One region of the Pseudomonas sp. MF06569 genome, then DNA from elsewhere that is predicted to be linked to it. Evidence: predicted binding sites of a transcription regulator. Region 1 holds the regulator's gene; each other region holds the start of a gene.
The links. The regulator FliA, encoded in region 1, starts transcription of late flagellar genes. The targets are predictions, from matches to a motif close to CTAAAGTTTNNNNNNNNNNNGCCGNTAA.
Positions count from the first base shown of each region.

Region 2: a site for FliA is predicted at 2,374-2,401, ahead of AC19YQ_RS22745 (flagellin N-terminal helical domain-containing protein). Genes of this name have one in related genera too.
Region 3: a site for FliA is predicted at 1,952-1,979, ahead of AC19YQ_RS23430 (methyl-accepting chemotaxis protein). Genes of this name have one in related genera too.

Region 1 covers NZ_JCBCUZ010000007.1:185,465-189,621, reverse strand. Annotated here, with positions in the region: gene flhF (flagellar biosynthesis GTPase FlhF) at 1-709, shown strand, start outside; gene fleN (flagellar synthesis regulator FleN) at 829-1,656, shown strand; gene fliA (RNA polymerase sigma factor FliA) at 1,656-2,396, shown strand; gene AC19YQ_RS10135 (chemotaxis response regulator CheY) at 2,599-2,970, shown strand; gene AC19YQ_RS10130 (protein phosphatase CheZ) at 2,991-3,779, shown strand; gene AC19YQ_RS10125 (chemotaxis protein CheA) at 3,842-4,157, shown strand, end outside.
Region 2 covers NZ_JCBCUZ010000037.1:1,435-5,591, forward strand. Annotated here, with positions in the region: gene AC19YQ_RS22735 (flagellar hook-associated protein 3) at 1-838, shown strand, start outside; gene AC19YQ_RS22740 (ketoacyl-ACP synthase III) at 1,195-2,121, shown strand; gene AC19YQ_RS22745 (flagellin N-terminal helical domain-containing protein) at 2,482-4,157, shown strand, end outside.
Region 3 covers NZ_JCBCUZ010000041.1:8,682-12,838, forward strand. Annotated here, with positions in the region: gene tatB (Sec-independent protein translocase protein TatB) at 1-406, shown strand, start outside; gene tatC (twin-arginine translocase subunit TatC) at 411-1,208, shown strand; gene AC19YQ_RS23425 (16S rRNA (uracil(1498)-N(3))-methyltransferase) at 1,205-1,915, shown strand; gene AC19YQ_RS23430 (methyl-accepting chemotaxis protein) at 2,057-3,973, shown strand; gene AC19YQ_RS23435 (methyl-accepting chemotaxis protein) at 4,071-4,157, shown strand, end outside.

The DNA.
Region 1 (4,157 bases):
GGCGCGCATGATTGCCACGCCTGAGCTGGAACCGCTGGAAGAGGGCGGTGTGATCGCGATGGTCGGTCCCGCAGGGATGGGTAAAACCACCACGCTGGCCAAGCTGGCGGCGCGTTATGTGCTCAAGTACGGCGCGCAGAACATTGCCCTGGTGAGCATGGACAGCTTTCGAATTGGCGCCCAGGAGCAACTCAAGACCCTGGGCCGGATTCTCAACGTACCGGTGACCCACGTGGCCCCCGGTCAGTCGTTGGGCCAGACCCTTGAGCCACTGGTGCGCAAGCGCGTGGTGCTGGTGGACACCGCCGGGCTGCAAGCCAGCGATCCGGCGTTGCGCCTGCAGCTGGAAAGCCTCGCGGGGCGAGGGATCAAGGCCAGAAATTATCTGGTACTGGCCACCACCAGCCAGAAACAGGTGCTGACGGCGGCGTACCTCAGTTACAAGCGTTGCGGGCTGGCCGGTTGCATCCTGACCAAACTGGATGAAACGGCAAGCCTGGGCGAAGTGTTGAGCCTGGCGATCAGCCACGGGTTGCCGGTGGCGTACCTCACCGATGGTCCAAGGATTCCGGATGACCTTCACCTGCCGCGCCGTCACCAGTTGGTGAGTCGCGCAGTGAGTGTGCAAATGCAGGAAGAACCCAGCGAAGAAGCCATGGCCGATATGTTCGCTGATATCTATCACAGCCCTCCCAAGCGGGTAGGCTGAGGTAGTCAAGATTACGTTGCAATGTACCTACATCTGATGGTCTGAAGGTTTTGTTCCAATGGGGAACGGGCAGCCAACGCATGTAGCCGCGTCTAAGTAAGACAAGGTAAAAAAAGATCATGGGCAGCATGCATCCCGTACAGGTGATCGCAGTGACCGGCGGCAAGGGTGGCGTCGGTAAAACTAACGTCTCAGTCAACTTGTCCATCGCATTGGCCGAGCTGGGCAGGCGCGTTCTGTTGATGGACGCGGACCTTGGACTGGCGAATGTCGATGTCCTGCTGGGCCTGACCCCCAAATTCACCCTGGCCGATGTGGTCGAGGGGCGTTGCGAGCTGCGCGATGTCTTGCTGCAAGGCCCTGGCGGGATTCGTATCGTGCCGGCGGCTTCAGGCACCCAGAGCATGGTGCAGCTGAGCCCGGCGCAACACGCCGGTCTGATCCAGGCCTTCAGCGACCTCGGCGACAATCTGGATGTGCTGGTGATCGACACCGCTGCCGGGATTGGCGAGTCGGTGGTCAGCTTTGTGCGCGCCGCCCAGGAAGTGCTGCTGGTGGTCTGCGACGAGCCGACATCGATCACCGATGCCTATGCGCTGATCAAGCTGCTCAATCGCGATTACGGCATGAACCGCTTTCGCGTATTGGCGAACATGGCCCAGAGCCCGCAGGAAGGGCGCAATCTGTTCGCCAAATTGACTAAAGTCACCGACCGTTTTCTCGATGTGGCCCTGCAATACGTGGGCGCCGTTCCGTATGACGAATGCGTGCGCAAGGCCGTACAAAAACAGCGGGCCGTCTACGAAGCGTTCCCGCGCTCCAAGTGCTCCCTGGCGTTTAAAGCCATCGCCCAGAAAGTCGACACCTGGCCGCTGCCCGCCAACCCCCGCGGGCATCTGGAGTTCTTTGTCGAGCGTCTGGTGCAGCAAGCAGGGGGGCGCTTTTAATGACCGCCAGTGGCTATCGCATGTACAGCAAGGCGTCCCGTGACAGCCAGTACGAGCTGATCGAGCGCTACGCCCCTTTGGTCAAGCGCATTGCCTATCACCTGTTGGCGCGCTTGCCGGCCAGCGTGCAGGTGGACGACCTGATCCAGGCCGGGATGATCGGGCTGCTCGAGGTGTCGGGCAAATACGACGCCACCAAGGGAGCGAGTTTTGAGACCTATGCCGGGATTCGCATTCGTGGCGCCATGCTCGATGAAGTGCGAAAAGGCGACTGGGCCCCGCGCTCTGTCCACCGCAATACGCGCATGGTCAGCGATGCAATTCGGGTAATTGAAGCAAAAACCGGTTGTGACGCTAAAGATCATGAAGTTGCGGCCGAACTCCAGTTAAGCCTTGATGATTATTACGCCATCTTGAATGACACCCTGGGCAGCCGTCTGTTCAGTTTCGACGACTTGTTGCAGGACGGCGAACACGAAGGGCTGCATGAGGATGGCGCAAGTGCTCACCCGGAGCCGTCCCGCGATCTGGAAGACGAACGCTTCCAGGGCGCGCTGGCCGATGCGATTGCCCATCTGCCCGAGCGTGAGCGGCTGGTGTTGGCGCTGTACTACGACGAGGAACTGAACCTCAAGGAAATCGGCGAAGTGCTGGGGGTCAGCGAGTCCCGTGTGAGCCAGCTGCACAGCCAGTGCGCAGCGCGGCTGCGTGCACGCCTGAGCCAGTGGCGAGCGCACTGACGGGAACACGCGTACTTATTGTGGGAGCGGGCTTGCTCGCGATGGGATCGACACGGTGAATCAGAAAAACCGCGCCGCCAGCATCGCGAGCAAGCCCGCTCCCACAGTCGATTCTGGCGGTGTTTGAAAACGAATTGATTGAATGGCGTGTCCCCAGACCGGGCGCGTTTAAGACTGCTTGGAGGTCGAATTGGACAAGAACATGAAAATCCTTATCGTTGATGATTTTTCAACGATGCGGCGGATCATTAAAAACCTGTTGCGTGACCTGGGGTTCACCAACACGGTCGAGGCGGACGACGGCATCACGGCGTTGCCGATCCTCAATCTGGGTCACATCGACTTTTTGGTGACCGACTGGAACATGCCGGGCATGACCGGTATCGAGTTGCTGCGCCACGTGCGCGCCGACGAAAAACTCAAGCACTTGCCGGTGCTGATGGTGACCGCCGAAGCCAAGCGCGAGCAGATCATCGAAGCCGCCCAGGCCGGTGTTAACGGCTATGTGGTCAAGCCGTTCACGGCTATCGCACTCAAAGACAAGATCGAGAAGATCTTTGATCGCATCGGTTGATCGGTTGCCTTGGGGGCGCTATGGAGCATAAAGAATCTACACAGGGCGATTTTGAGTCGACCCTGAAAAAACATGCTCACGAATTGGTCGAAAGCCTTGAAAGAGGCCAGTTTGGCGATGCAGTGCAGCTGATTCACGAACTCAACCAGACCCGTGATCGCGGGTTGTATCGCGAAGTCGGCAAACTGACCCGTGAACTGCACAGTGCAATTGTCAATTTCCATATTGATCCGAGCATGCCGCAAGCCGAAGAAGTGTCGCAGATCACGGATGCCACGGAACGCCTGGCTTATGTTGTGAAGCTCACGGAAGCGGCCGCCAATCGAACCATGGACCTGGTGGAAAACAGCACGCCGCTGGTCAACGGCCTGGGGCAGGAAGCCAAGGCCCTGAGTGCAGACTGGGGTCGCTTCATGCGCCGTGAAATCGGTGCCGAGGAGTTTCGCGAGCTGGCGCGTCGGGTTGACAGTTTTTTGACGCGTAGCGACGAGCAAAGTCAGGTCGTGTCCGCCAACCTCACCGACATCTTGCTGGCCCAGGATTTCCAGGACCTTACCGGTCAGGTCATCAAGCGGGTAACGCAACTGGTCACGGACGTTGAAAGCAATCTGCTCAAACTGGTGCTGATGGCCAGTCAGGTAGACCGCTTTGCCGGCATCGAACACGACCGTGATGCGTTGCGTGCTGAAAATAATTCGCAAAAAAACCAGGCCAAGGGTGAAGGTCCGCAGATTCATGCCGATACACGTAATGACGTCGTATCCGGTCAGGATGATGTAGACGATTTGCTGTCCAGTTTAGGTTTTTAGGACTCGATAGACGTGCGGGCGCTGTTGCCTGGCGTCGCGGGCCTTTCTCAAGGAGCACGTACATGAGCTTCGGCGCCGATGAAGAAATCCTTCAGGATTTCCTGGTTGAAGCCGGCGAAATTCTGGAGTTGCTGTCCGAGCAACTGGTCGAGCTGGAAAGCCGACCGGATGATGCGGACCTGCTCAATGCCATTTTTCGCGGTTTTCATACTGTCAAAGGGGGCGCCGGCTTCCTGCAGCTCCATGAATTGGTGGAGTGCTGTCACATCGCCGAGAACGTCTTCGACATCCTGCGCAAGGGTGAACGAGGCGTCGACGCGGAGTTGATGGACGTGGTGCTTGAGGCACTGGATGCGGTCAACGGCATGTTCAGCGAAG
Region 2 (4,157 bases), on a different contig from region 1:
CGACCGCGACGGCAACGACCTGACCTCCCAGGTAGCGGGCAATGGCGTGTTCGACCCGACCAAGGATGGCTCCCAGAGCATCAGCCTGCGCGGCGTGTCGTTCGACATTACACCCAACCTCAAGGACATCCCGGCGGCCGATCTGGATGCGGCAGTGGCGGGGCGCACCTTTACCCTTGAGGCCAAGCCGGACTCGTTCAACACCTCGCGCACGCCGGGCAACGGCTCGACCGCACAGATCACCAACGCGACCGTGACCGACCCCGGGGTCTACGGCGATAGCTTTCCGAGCAATGGCGCGGTGATCAAATTCACCAGCGCCACGGAGTATGAGGTCTATGCCCAGCCGCTGACGGCCGATAGCAAGTCGATTGCCCAGGGCAACGTGACCGACGGTGCGCTGGGGATCAAGTTCGACTTTACCGGTACGGCGCAAGCGGGCGACCAGTTTGCGATCAACCGCAACAACCACCAGAGCCAAAGTGCCCTGGACACCATCAGCCAGCTGCGCAAGGCGCTGGTGATCCCGAGCGACAAAGACCCGCTGGCCCAGCAAACGCAAAAGGACGCGATCAACTCCGCTATCGGCAACCTGAAAAACGCCAGTGCCGGCGTCGACAGCGCCCGCGGTTCGATTGGTGCGCGCTTGAAGACGGTGGACATCCAGGCTGACGAAAACATCAGCCTGGGCCTGGCCAACGACTCCACCACAGCGGCCATTGGCAACACCGACATGGCGGGGGCATCCATCGAACTGGCATTCCAGAAAGCCATGCTCGAAGCCTCGCAACTGGCGTTCGTCAAAATCTCCCAGCTGAGCCTGTTTAACCAGCTTTAAACAGCAGCGCTGACGCTTCTGTCTAGGAGCGGGCTTGCTCGCGAAGGCATCAACGCGGTGATACAGGCGCATCGCGTCGCCTGTATCGCGAGCAAGCCCGCTCCCACACAATCTGCGTCTTGCCTGAAACCTTTTGTATAAAACCACACAAAATAGCGTGACCTATGAGTCATAACGGGCATCTTCACTGTATCGTGTGAAACGTACGGGCGGGTGCCGGGCCTTTTTCAGGCTGTTTTGTCTATTTTTATGCACCCACATTCGCCGCATTCCTGCGCGATAAAGCCCTTTTATTGTCAGCGCCCCTCGATTGTGCGAGCGGGTGATCTCCAGCTATTCAGTATTGGGAAGCCACAATGATTGGCATTAAAAGCATCGCCAGTTACGTGCCAGCAAGCGGTGTAGACAACTACGCGCAAGGCGCGAAGTTCTCCAAGGACGAAGAATTCATTCTGGGCAAGATCGGTTCGGCCTTTCTTCCGCGCAAAGACGCCGACCAGGAAACCTCGGACCTGTGTGTCGAAGCGGTCAACGCGCTGTTCGCCAACAATCCGCAGCTCAAGCGCGAATCCATCGACGCGCTGATCGTCGTCACCCAGAACGGCGACGCCGAAGGCCTGCCGCACACGGCCGCCATCGTTCAGGACAAACTTGGTCTGCCGACCCACGTGGCTGCCTTTGACATTTCCCTGGGGTGCTCGGGCTATGTCTACGGCATCTACGCGATGAAAGGTTTTATGGAAGCCACGGGCCTGAAAAACGGCCTGCTGATCACCGCAGACCCGTATTCGAAAATCGTCGACCCTGAAGACCGCAACACCACCATGCTCTTCGGCGACGCGGCCACCGCCACCTGGATGGGCGAAGACGCTCCCTGGCAGCTGGGCAAGGCCAAGTTCGGCACCGACGGTTCCGGCGCTCCGCACCTGAAAGTCAGCGATGGCGTGTTCTTCATGAACGGCCGCCAGGTCTTCAACTTCGCGCTGCTCAAAGTGCCTGCGCACCTGAACGAACTGCTGGAAGAGTCCGAACTGACCTCCAAGGACATCGACGCCTTCTGCATCCACCAGGGCAGTGCGGCCATTGTCGACGCCGTGGCCCGCCGTTTTGAAGGCGAGCCGGAGAAGTTCATCAAGGACATGGTCGAGACGGGCAACACCGTGTCGTCGAGCATTCCTCTGCTGCTGGAAAAACACGTCATGGAAGCCAGCTGGAAGCGCGTAGCGCTGAGCGGTTTTGGCGTGGGCCTGTCGTGGGGCTCGGCGATCATCTATCGCCCATAAGCTTCAAGCCGACACACAAAACGCCCGTGGCCCAAAAAGCCACGGGCGTTTTGCGTTCTGACAGGGGGGTGATGCCATTTGTGGGAGCGGGCTTGCTCGCGATGGCATCAACCCGGTTTCCCTGAAGTACCGCGCCGCCCGAATCGCGAGCAAGCCCGCTCCCACATCAAGGGATGCTTGGCAGGTCATCCCTCGCTAACCCCCTGAAATACAAGGGATGGCCTCCTGCCAGTAAAAAAATTCAAAAAACCCCTCAAGCAACCCGCTTTGACGACGATAACTATTACGAAGGTTCTCTAGGCCACACCCGGCGGTTGCCAGGGCCGGAAGCCGCAGTATTCATCCAATGAGGATTTCGTCATGGCTTTATCAGTAAACACTAACATCACGTCCCAGACCGTTCAGAAGAACCTGAACAAAGCCGGCGATGCACTGAGCACCTCGATGACTCGTCTGTCTTCCGGCCTGAAAATCAACAGCGCCAAAGACGATGCTGCTGGCATGCAGATGGCCAACCGTCTGACCTCTCAGACCAAAGGCATGACCGTTGCCATCGCCAACGCCAACAACGGTACCTCGATCGCGCAGACCGCTGAAGGCGCGATGCAAGAGTCGACCAACATTCTGCAACGTTTGCGTGAACTGGCCCTGCAGTCCGCGAACGGTGATAAAAGCGACGCCGACCGTGCGTCCCTGCAACAAGAATTTACTGCGAAAACCGGTGAACTGACCCGTATCGCACAAACCACTACCTACGGTGGTCGTAACATCCTGGACGGTTCGTTCCAGAACCAGGCGTTCCAGGTGGGTGCTGATGCCAACCAGACCATTTCGTTTGGTATGAGCGATATTAGTGCTACTGCTTTGAAGGGTTCTTACAGCGAAGCATCTGTAGCTGGTGCCAAGATGCAAAGTTTGTCAGCAACCGCTGTAGGCTCAGTGTTGGCAGGCACCGCCACTACCACCACTACCACCACTCTCGCCTCTGTTACTGGTAACGCGGTTACTGCTATTGCTGCTGGTGAAACCATGACTGTAAACGGTAAGGGCGTTGCTCTGACTGTAGGTATGAGTGGTGGGGAGCTGGCTACGGCGATTAACGCTGCAGATTCATCTGTTACTGCCAGCTTTGATAAGACTACGAGCAAAATAACGTTTACGTCCGCATCAGATATTACCTTTGGTGGTAATGGTGCTGTTAAAGCAGGTGTTTCCACGGCAGCCCCCATTGAAGCTAAGGCTATAACCGTAGGCTCGGTAGCCGAAAGTCTCAAGGACGCTAACGTTTCAGTGCTTGCAGCTACAGATAAAATTACAATCAACGGTAAAAGCGTTGATATAACCGCTGCAATGAGTGGGGAAAAACTTGCCGCTGCCATCAAAACTGCAGACTCAAGTGTGACTGCAAAGTGGGATGACACAGCGGGTCAAATGAAGCTGACTTCGGACAATACCATTGTCGTGGGAGGCGCGGACGCAGGTAAAGCTGGTCTAACCGCTCTTTCATCTCCGCAAACGACATCCGCTACAACAAGTGCACCGCTAGCAAGAAACTCTGCGATTGGCGCCGAGGGTGGTATCTCGGTCAATGGAAAGTCGATTGCTTGGGCTGCTACGGATACCGTTGAGCAGGTGTTGAATAAAATTTCGAAGGCTGATGGTATCAAGTCTGCCACGATTAATGATGAAGGACGTATTGAGCTGACCTCCAAAGATGGCAGCGATGTTAAGTTGGCTAATAGTAAAGGTGGTTCGTTGGCTCAGTTGGGGCTGTCGGCAGGCACTTCTCAGGCTAAATTGACAGCTGATACATCGATTGAGTTGAATGGTGTTGAGGTTAAGTTTAAGAAGGGTGATACCACTGACACCATCGTCTCCTCGATCAACAGTGCAAGCACCGGCGTCACCGCCAGCAAGAATGATGACGGTACGCTGAAGTTGTTCTCTAATAAAGACATCACTATTAAGGATGGTAGTGCTGGTACCGGTTTGACCGCTTTGGGTCTCACTACTGCTGCGCAAGGCACTGGTAAAAC
Region 3 (4,157 bases), on a different contig from region 1:
GTTCGGTATCAGCTTCAGTGAACTGCTGCTCGTTGGCCTGGTGGCCCTGCTGGTGCTCGGCCCCGAGCGCCTGCCGGGTGCCGCGCGCACGGCGGGCCTGTGGATCGGGCGCTTGAAACGCAGTTTCAATGCGATCAAACAGGAAGTTGAACGTGAAATCGGCGCGGACGAAATTCGTCGGCAGCTGCACAACGAACACATCCTGTCGATGGAAGAAGAAGCCAAGAAAATCCTGGCTCCGCTGCAGGACGCCGTTAAGCCACCAACGCCGACCGAGCCGACCGTCAGCACAGCGCCTGTCGAGCCTGCGAGCCCCGCGCCCGTGAGCCTGAGCAAAACCGCGTCCGACCCTGCGCCTCAACCGGCAGCGCCACACGACCCCACTCTGCCACCGCGAGCCCCTTAAGCGCATGAGCGATAAGCCAGAACACGACCAGCCAATGCCGCTGGTCTCGCATCTCACCGAGCTGCGCACCCGCCTGTTGCGCTGCATCGCGGCGATTTTCATCATCTTTGCCGGGCTGTTCGCCTTTACCCAGCAGATCTACACCCTGGTCTCCACGCCGCTGCGTGAATACCTGCCGGTGGGTGCGACGATGATCGCGACCGACGTGGCCTCGCCGTTCCTGACGCCGCTCAAGCTGACCATGATGGTCTCGCTGTTCATTGCCATTCCGGTGATCCTGCATCAGATCTGGGGCTTTATTGCGCCCGGCCTGTACAAGCATGAAAAACGCATCGCCGTGCCCCTGCTGGTGTCCAGCATCTTCCTGTTTTACGCCGGCATGGCGTTCGCCTACTTCCTGGTATTCCCGCTGGTGTTCAAGTTCTTCGCCGCCGCCACCCCGGAAGGCGTCGCGATGATGACCGATATCAGCAGCTACCTTGATTTTGTCATGACCCTGTTCTTTGCCTTTGGCGTGGCCTTTGAAATCCCGGTGGCCGTGGTGCTGCTGGTATGGATCGGCATTGTCGACGTGCAATACCTGCGCAAGATCCGCCCGTACGTGATCATCGGCTGTTTCGTGGTCGGCATGATCCTGACCCCGCCCGACATCTTCTCGCAAACCTTGCTGGCGATCCCGATGTGGATGCTGTTTGAAATCGGCATTCTGTTTGGCAGCCTGATCAGCAAGAACAAACGCGGCGAAGACCCGGACGAACCCTCGGCTGATAGCGACGCCCAACCGCCAGCACCGCAAGCGTGAACCTGCTGCTCCTCGAAGAGGCTGATTTCATTGCCGCCGACCGCGTGATCCTGCGCGACCGGCGCCTGACTCATATGCAAGAAGTTCACCGGGCCGCTGTCGGCGACAGCCTGCGCGTGGGCAAGATTGGCGGATTGATGGGCAGCGCCGAACTGGTGCGCCTTGAGGCCAGGGAAGCCGAACTGGTTATCCACAGCCTTGACCAACCACCACCGGCCAAACTGCCCCTGACCTTATTGCTTGCCCTGCCGCGCCCGAAAATGCTGCGCCGGGTACTGCAAACCGTGGCCTCGATGGGCGTGCCCAAGGTCATTCTGGTCAACAGTTATCGGGTCGAAAAAAGCTTCTGGCAGACACCGTTTCTGGAACCCGAAGCCATTCGTGAGCAATTGATCCTGGGGTTGGAGCAATCGCGGGACAGCGTCTTGCCCGAAGTCATTATCGAAAAACGCTTCAAGCCGTTTGTCGAAGACCGTTTGCCGGCGCTGGTCGAAGGCACATTGGGCCTGGTGGGCCATCCGGGAGATTACCCGGCCTGCCCGCGCGGGCTGGATGAAGCCGTGACCCTGGCCATCGGCCCGGAAGGTGGCTGGATTCCCTACGAGATCGACTTGCTGGCCAAGGCAGGCCTGCAACCGGTGCAACTGGGGGCACGTATCCTGCGGGTCGAAACCGCCGTCACCGCCCTGCTCGCCCGGTTGTTCTGACAGCCCGATTTAAATACATTTTGTATAATCTGCCTGCTTCAGTTTTGCTCGACCGAGCCGATGCATTAACACGTCAAGATCATTCAAGAAGCCATGGACGGCTGTTATCGATACCAATCGATCAAAAAAAGGAGTTCGTCCATGAACCATTGGTTATCTGCCACCCTGGGCAATATCAGTGTCACTCGTAAACTCAGCCTGGGCTTCGGTACCGTCTTGCTGCTGACACTGCTGATCACCGTCACCGGCTGGAAGGGGCTGATGTCTGTCATTGATCGCGGCGACAAGCTGGCCAATATTTCCCAGGTCATCACGCTGATCAAGGACCTGCGCATCGCCCGCGTCACCTACGACAAGGACAACGGCGAAAACGGCCCCGATCTGGTCAATGACCTGCTCAACGAGATCGGTACCAACCTCGCCGCCGCCAAGGAGCGCATGGTCCAGGCCAGTGACTTGAGCCTGAGCGACCAGGAACTCAAGGCCGTGTCGCAATACAAAACCATCTTCGCGGCTATCGACGAGGCAACCCAGGCCCGCGAGGTCAGCCGGGGCAAGCTCGGTGCAACGTCCGAAGCCGCTCTGGCCAGTATCGCCGCCATTGAAAAAGACGTGCTGCAGGGTGACAACCTGGCCGAGCTCAATAGCGTCAACCAGGTCAGCCGGTTGCTGTTGCAAGCGCGGTTCGAGGTGCGCGGCTATACCCACACGGGCGATCTTGAAGCGGCTACACCTGCGATCGAAGCCATCGACCAGGCGCTGACAGAACTCGCACGCCTGAGCAGCATCATGCCCAGTGCCTACAGCCCCCAGTTCGCGCAGGCCAGCACAGCACTGAAAAACTATCGGGCCGCCTTTATCGAGTTTCGCGACTCTCAGGTACACAGCGACAAGCAATTGTCGCAACTGCAAGTGCTGGGCAATTCCCTGGTGGATCTGAGCAATGAACTGTCGGCGTCCCAACTCAGCCAGCGCGACAGCGATACCCGCCAGGCCAAGTCCGCGCTGCTGATCTGCGCGAGCCTGGCCCTGCTGCTGGGCGTCATCGCGGCGTGGATCATCACCCGGCAGATCATTACCCCCTTGCGCGACACCCTCAATATTGTCAAAGCCGTGGCGGCCGGTGATCTCAGCCAGGAGCATCCGACCACCCGTCGCGACGAACTGGGCCAACTGCAACAGGCCATCGAAGGCATGCGCGGCGGGCTGCGCGAGCTGGTCGGCGGCATCGGCAACGGCGTCACTCAGATCGCCAGTGCGGCCCAACAGCTGTCCACCGTGACCGAACAAACCAGCGCCGGGGTCAACAGCCAGAAAATCGAAACCGATCAGGTGGCCACGGCCATGCATGAGATGACGGCCACGGTTCAAGAAGTTGCACGCAATGCCGAAGAGGCCTCCGAGGCGGCAATGTCCGCCGACGTGCAAGCCCGTGAGGGCGATACCGTGGTCGCCCAGGTCATTACACAGATTGAGCGCCTGGCGGCTGAAGTGGTGTTGTCCACCGAGGCGATGGCTCATCTGAAACAGGAAAGCGACAAAATCGGCAGCGTGCTCGACGTGATCAAGGCCGTGTCCCAGCAAACCAACCTGCTGGCCCTCAACGCCGCCATCGAAGCCGCTCGGGCGGGCGAAGCCGGGCGCGGTTTTGCCGTGGTGGCCGACGAAGTGCGCAGCCTGGCGCAGCGTACGCAAAAGTCCACGGAAGAGATTGAAGTCTTGATCATCGGTCTGCAAAGCGGGACTCAACAAGTGTCCAGCAGCATGGACAACAGCCGCCTGCTGACCGACAGCAGCGTTGAGCTGACCCGCCGCGCGGGCGAGTCCCTGGACACCATTACCCGCACCGTATCGACGATTCAGGGCATGAACCAACAGATCGCGACAGCAGCCGAACAGCAAAGCGCGGTGGCCGAAGAGATCAACCGCAGTGTGCTGAACGTGCGCGACGTGTCGGAACAAACCGCCGCCGCCAGCGAGCAGACCGCCGCCGCCAGCGTGGAACTTGCAAGGCTGGGAACGCACCTGCAAACACTGGTCACCCGCTTCAAGGTCTGACCCTCGGCCAGTGCGACTCTCATCACACTAACGGCAACTGCCCTTCAGTTCCGGCCCCCGGCGCCGATGGCCTGATACCCCTTGAAGGAGTATCACCATGTACCGTCGGCTGGCTCTACTGCTGGGCAATATAAGCGTCAATCGCAAACTCAGCCTGGGCTTCGGGCTGGTACTGGTGCTGACT